2 regions of the Spirosoma liriopis genome follow, and region 2 is predicted to be linked to the other one. Evidence: riboswitches for the same ligand, from Rfam matches in the RefSeq annotation. Region 2 holds a riboswitch; the other holds the start of a gene.
The links. A riboswitch is a leader RNA that binds a small molecule or an ion and turns the genes downstream of it on or off. The one in region 2 is predicted to bind cobalamin.
Positions count from the first base shown of each region.

Region 1: linked by a shared signal. The riboswitch ahead of M0L20_RS02340 (TonB-dependent receptor plug domain-containing protein) and the one ahead of M0L20_RS24895 (ABC transporter substrate-binding protein) in region 2 are both predicted to bind cobalamin.

Region 1 covers NZ_JALPRF010000001.1:554,034-557,448, forward strand. Annotated here, with positions in the region: gene M0L20_RS02330 (M16 family metallopeptidase) at 1-97, shown strand, start outside; gene M0L20_RS02335 (M16 family metallopeptidase) at 146-1,522, shown strand; cobalamin riboswitch at 1,629-1,818, shown strand; gene M0L20_RS02340 (TonB-dependent receptor plug domain-containing protein) at 1,963-3,415, shown strand, end outside.
Region 2 covers NZ_JALPRF010000006.1:132,372-135,786, forward strand. Annotated here, with positions in the region: gene M0L20_RS24890 (iron chelate uptake ABC transporter family permease subunit) at 1-491, opposite strand, end outside; gene M0L20_RS24895 (ABC transporter substrate-binding protein) at 560-1,756, opposite strand; cobalamin riboswitch at 1,786-1,969, opposite strand; gene M0L20_RS24900 (energy transducer TonB) at 2,118-3,263, shown strand; gene M0L20_RS24905 (threonine aldolase family protein) at 3,338-3,415, opposite strand, start outside.

The sequences.
Region 1 (3,415 bases), on a different contig from region 2:
CATTCAGCGCGTGGCCAAAACGTATCTGACGGCCCGCAACCGCACGGTTGGCTATCTGCTGCCAGAGCCAAAAACCAACCCCGCGAAAAATAACTAACTACGATTATTCATTCCCAACGATTCAAAGACCGACGGGCTTTGTAGTATGAAAAAAATAGTCATAATCATAACCGCCTTGCTTATAGCGGGCGTGTCGCTGGCGCAGACATTCAAAGTGCCACCTTACCAGAAGTTTAAACTCAAAAATGGCTTGACCGTCTACCTGATGGAACAGCGCGAAGTACCGCTGATCAACGTGTCGGTGGTCTTCGACGCGGGCGCTGTGCAGGATGGCAACCGCTACGGCCTGGCCAATATGACCGCTGATGCCCTTTTGTTTGGCAGCTCCAAGTACACCAAAGCGCAGCTGGAAGAAAAAGCCGAATACGTGGGAGCCAGCGTAGACACCTATGGCGGAAAGGAAGTAGCGAAACTAACGGCTTCATTTGCCGTGAAAGATCAGGATCTGCTCTTCGACATTATTCAGGACGTAATCACCAAACCGACTTTCGACAAAGGCGAGTTCGATAAATACAAACAGCGGCAACTGCTCCAGCTAACGCAGCAAAAAGAAAGTCCGCGCGCGGTTGTCAATTCGTATTTCAACCGGTTCGTATTTGAAAACCACCCGTATGCCAACCCGATTTCGGGAACCCCTTCGTCGGTGTCGGCCATTACAGCGAATGACGTTCGGCAGTTTTACCAAAAAAACTACACCACCGACCGTGCTGCCATCGCCGTTGTAGGTGACTTCAATACGGCTGCCATGAAAAAGCGGATTACCGATTTGTTCGGTAACTGGAAAACAGCTGCGGCTACCTCACCCAAACTAACGGACCCGACCGTTTCGTTCGACAAAAATCGGGTCTTGCTGGTCAACAAAGACGATGCTCGCGAAACGACCTTTTTGATTGGCGGCAAAGGCATTACGCAAAACAACCCGGACTATATTCCGGTCGTAGTAGTCAACACCATTCTGGGCGGTCGGTTTACGTCCTGGCTCAACGACGCCTTGCGCGTAAATTCAGGATTGACCTACGGGGCTGGTAGCCGGTTCGGTACGTTCCGCAACAGCGGTACCTTCGCCATTTCGACGTTTACGAAAGTGAGTACCACCACGGAGGCCATTGATATGGCCCTTCAGGTACTGGACAGCCTGCACCGCACGGGTATCGACGAGAAAACGCTGCTTTCGGCTAAAAACTACGTCAAAGCCGATTTCCCGCCCCGATACGAATCCGCCGGTTCGCTGGCCGACCTGCTGACGGATATGTTTAGTCTGGGTTTTGACGAGTCGTTTATCAACAATTTCCAGAAGAATGTCGATGGGTTGACGGTAGCGAAAACGCGGCAGATCATCGATCAGTATTTTCCGAAAAACAACCTGCAATTCGTGCTGATCGGCAAAGCGGATACCATCCGCGAAAAGGTCAAGAAATACGGCACAATCACCGAAAAGGAAATTAAGGCCGACGGCTTTTAAATAACGCGCCCATCTGGTCCCCCCTCGAATACACTGTCCGGTAAATTCGTACCGACACATTGATTCAGGACGGACCGGATGGCCGTCTTACGCGTTTATGGCCTATCTTTGTCCGCTCGTTTCAGGTTTGCCCTTCTCGTAAGGGTGATTAAAAGGGAACACCGGTGTAAATCCGGGGCTATTCCCGTAGCTGTAAGTTCTGATTACCAGCCGATAACTAAAAAGCCACTGCCGTTTGGCGGGAAGGCGTTGTCGGTAGAACAAGCCAGAAGACCTGCCTCAAACGAATTCATGATTCGAGCTTTCGGGTAAAAAGCCGGAGATGAAAGACAGTTCGGTTAGGTGGCGCGTCACCTGTGCGGTCACAAACGAGCAACGGTTCGTTTGTCTTTTATTTCAGTTTCCGACAGCTCATTACTTAATCTCATTTTACCTGATTAATGATGAGCAAAATCAGTACATTTCTTTCGGCGGCTCTGGCCGTATCCTCCCTGTCCGCTCTGGCGCAGGACAATCCACAAGTTCCTTCTTCGAACTCGGTTCAACTGGATGCCGTGACGGTCACGGCCAACAAGATTGAACAAAAGCTTTCTCAAACCGGCAAAGTCGTTACGGTGCTGTCTGACTCGGTATTGCAACGCTACGCAACACAATCCGTGAGCGAACTGCTGTCGCGGCAGGCCGGTCTGCAAATCGTCGGTTCGAATGGACCACTCGGCACCAACACGGACATTTTTCTACGGGGAGCCTCAGCCGGTAACACGTTGATTCTGCTGGACGGACTGCCGGTTTACGATCCGTCTGGCGTAGCGAACACCTTCGACCTGAACTTGCTGACAGTGGGCGAGTGCGACCGGATCGAAATCTTACGGGGAGCGCAATCAACCAGTTACGGTTCCGATGCAGTGGCGGGCGTCATCAACATTTTTACGAAGCGCGCGAGCAGCAATGCCGTTGGCCGTAAGCCGTTTGGCGTGAATGCAACGGTTAACTACGGTACGTACAAAACCTTTCGGGGAAGCGTGGGCGTAAGCGGCCAAACCAATAGGCTATCGTACAACGTGCAGTACACCCGGCTGTCGTCGGCGGGTTTCTCGTCGGCCACCGATCCCACCGGCACAAATAATTTTGACAAGGATGGTTACCGGCAGAACGCCTTACTGGCCAATTTTGCGTTTCAAGCAACGTCACGGCTTACGCTGAAAGTACAGGGTTTGACGACGGCCTACTCCGCCGACATCGACGCCGGAGCGTTTGCCGATGATAAAGATTTCACGTTCAAGAGCCAGTTCAAGCGGTTAGCGACCGGCTTCGATTACAAGCACGCCCAGGGCAAACTGTCGTTTAACTATAGCATTGGTGATAGCCGCCGGACGTTTAAGAACGATTCGACAGCGGTTGAGCCGAACGCATCGGAGATTTACTCGTACCAGCAATACGGGGGGCTAGCTCACTTTGCGGAAGTGTATCACAACCTGAAGCTGGGTTCCTGGAGCGAATTGCTGACCGGTGCGGATTATCGTTTTAGCAACACCGACCAAAGTTACCTGTCGATCAGCCAGTACGGTCCTTACCAGTCACCACCCATTGGAAAAGATACCGCCCGTGTTGGGCAACTTGGTGTGTATGCCACGGCCATCCTCACCCCCTACCGAGGTCTTTCGGTCGAACTGGGTGGTCGCTACAACCGGAATTCGTTGTACGGAAACGTGTTTACGTACTCGTTTAACCCGTCTTACCTGCTGTCGGATCGGATCAAGATCTTTGCTAACCTGTCGTCGGGATTCCGGGCGCCTTCGCTTTACCAGTTATTTTCGCCGTACGGCAACAAAACACTGCGGCCCGAATACAGCGTCTCCACCGAAGCCGGATTGCAAGTATTCACCAAAAGCC
Region 2 (3,415 bases):
GATAACGTAATGGTACCAACCATAACGCCGACGATGAGCAAAACAACATTGTCGCGCAATCGACCGGCAATCGACAAAACCAGCAACAGCACCAACGCCGATCCCAGCGAAGCCATCGTTACCAACAACCAACTGTCCGATACGCCCAGTTGGCGAATCGCGTACAGACTGGCGCTACCGCCACTGCCCAGCATAACCAGCGCAACACCCAGACCGGCCCCCGCTGTAATACCCAATTCGGAAGGCCCGGCCAGTGGATTTCGGAAAAGAGCCTGCATTTGTAAACCGCTAACGGAAAGTCCGCAACCGACTATCACCGCAGTAATTGCTTTAGGCAACCGTATTTTCTGTACGATGTACAGCCATGCTCTGTTCTCCGATTCCTGCTGAAAAACAATGCGGGCCACTTCCTTGAGCGGAATAGCGACCGACCCTAAACTAATGTTTGTGAGAAAGCAGAGCAGGGCCAAACCCGTCAAAACGAACAGCATCAGCCGACGCCAAGGCCATTTGGACGAGAAACGGCTCGCGTCATTCAAAGAAGCAACAGTGCTTTTCATTACTTCAGTTGCCGGTAATAGACCAGTTCGTGTTTCGGTAAAAGTTCGGGGTGGAGTATCTTGATCAGGTCAGCAAGAACCAATTGCGGATTCAATGCGCCTGACTCCCAGAAATCGTTTGCTCCCTGGGCGTTTACCCGCTTGCTGTAGCTGTACATCCGCCCCTGCTTAAACGCCTTGAAATCAGCGTACCGGGCGTCTCTGGCTAATACGCTCTCTTTCGAATCGACCGACATCATGCCTACGTTGAGCCAATAATCGGCTTTCAGGGCTATCGGATAAACCGCTTCGAAGTTGAGAGGCAAGCTACCCGTAGCCCGCCGGTTTACCCAAGGATAACTGCCACCCGCATCCAGAAAAAAACGGGTCATGTAGCTATCTCCATCCGGGACGAACCAGGCATCTTTCGCATTCATGCCGCTGATGATCGACGGTTTGTATGACACCTTTTGCGTAAGCGCTGACAACCGTTTGTACTCGTTCTCAACCTGACTAAACTTCTGATTGACTAATTTTTCCTTGTTAAGCAGTGCCGCCATCAGTTTCACCCACTCAGCCCGGCCCAGTGGCGTTGTTTCCACCCACTCCGAATTGATAAGCACCGGAATGCCCGCATCCCGTAGCGTACGATACCGATCCATTCGGGCCGTTGGGCTTCCCATCGCCATCAGCAGATCGGGCTGCATGGTAATCAGTTGCTCTTCATTGATCGTTTGGTCGCGCCCAACTTCCTGGATTTTTCCAGTTTCGATCCGCCGGAGCACTTTGGGCGACGAGACATATTTCAAATTAGCTAGCCCAACGATCAGGTCTTCGGCTCCTAGAAAAGCGGCCAATCCTACGTGCATTGACGACATGGCGACCAGCTTACGTAACGGAATTTCAATGACCTGACTGGCAGCAAACCCTTTTGGCGGTGGTGTACCCCGTTGCACCAGCACATACCGGATAGTATCAACCTTTTTTTCAAACGGGCTAATAATCGAGACGATCTTGTAAGGGCCAGTGTACTTAATGCTAAAGCCTTTGGCGTAGCGAACAGACACTTGCTCACCAACTGGAACGTTAATCGTTGGTACCGGTTTAGACGGAACTGGCCGAGCGGTGCTACTGGCAAGTACTAGGGCGAACAAAAAGGTCAGCCAGATAGGAACGGCTGATTTTGGCAGCCTAGCGGTTATTTTTCTCTTAATCATGAATAGCCGAGCTTTTCTTCCGAAAGCTGTTGATCGATTCTACAAAGGCAGGTATTCTGACTTCCCCAGCCACAAACGGCCTTCCCGTTCAAGAACAGTGGCGCACATGGTATGTGACTTTCATCGTGGGGTTACAGCAGCGGAGACTGTTGCAGCTTTTCACTGCATTCCCTTTTAAAGCAAACACAGGCTACCTTTCGGTAATTTATTTGCTACCCTTAGGACAAAGGTAGCCGGAAAAAGTTGAACATTATTTACTCTCGTAAAGAGCCCTTTTTTGCATTATTTATTTTTAATGAAATAATATAACTTTATTGGCGTAGCTTTATAACAATCCCTACAACTTATCCATATCGGAGTTATGAATCGTTTCACTATACTTTCGGCTCTTTTGTTTATCCGTGCCGCAACGGCCTGGGGTCAGTGTACCGTCACAAAAGATGGCTTTGGACAAGTCGTGACGATATGTGAGTCGTATGTGTCTGAAGCCGCCTATCGTTTTCCGGCTTCTTCCCATCAGCAAGTCATGTTGTTAGGCAGCGAATTCTATACATTTCCGGTATTGCAGAAAGGTACTATACAACTCGATGAGTCAGGTAAAGCAATCCCTTGTTACTTGGCTTTCAATCTGGTGAATCATGAAGTAACGTGCCAGATTTCAAAAGATATTGCACCTAAAATTGTGACACCCTATGCCTTTACAATCAACGGCAACACGTTTATCCGACAGCCAAAGGCAATGCTTGGCATCAAATACGAAGCGTATGTCATGTTGGTTTATAACGGCCAAACGAAATTATTGAAAAGCCTGACCAGCCGACTGATCCAAAAATCGATTCGGAATGGTTACGAGAAAAGCAGTTCTTTCGAGGGCTACTATCAGACGAAGGAACGGTATTACATTCAGATAGGCGATACACCTCCGCAACCCGTAAGTCTGACCAAACGCTCATTAGAAACTGTTTTGCGAGACCCTTCCGGCCAGTTGTCCGCCACGATACCTGACAAGCGACTAACTGAAAGTGATGTCGTCAAGATCGTGACGAACTACGATTCCAGACTGCCGGAAACGACCCTCAACAACACGCAGTTGAGCAACGACATTGGGTTTACTGATTTTCTACAAAAAAACGTAAAGTACCCGAATATAGCCTGGAACAACGGCGCTTACGGGCGCGTTTATGCCGGTTTCGACGTGGACGAAACGGGCCAAATAACGAATGTCAAGCTGCTTAGTCCGGATAACGTCGGTTTTGGTTTTGATCAGGCGGTTACGCGAGCTTTTGAAAAACTGTCAAAAGTGAAATCAGATTACGCCGGTAACTATGTTTTACCCGTAACGTTTACCTATACGAACCGGTCAGTAAGTTCGACAAACAACGTTCCAATCAATACCCTTCCCGCTGATCGCCTGGAAGGGCGTACGGTTCTGCCTGAACTGGTGGTACCCGTCGTTATTTCAAAAACAGGCCTTACAAGCCGGGAAGTCTGGGGCTATTATAAGTAATTTGTAGCCACTTGCTACCTGTAGTCAGGGCTACCCGTTCACAAGCGGGTAGCCCTGACTATATACCCGGCTCCTTACTTGCTGGCAACGGTTACATGAACCAAGGCTTGTTCGTTTGCCTGGTTTAAATCATTGATGAATTGATCAACTAC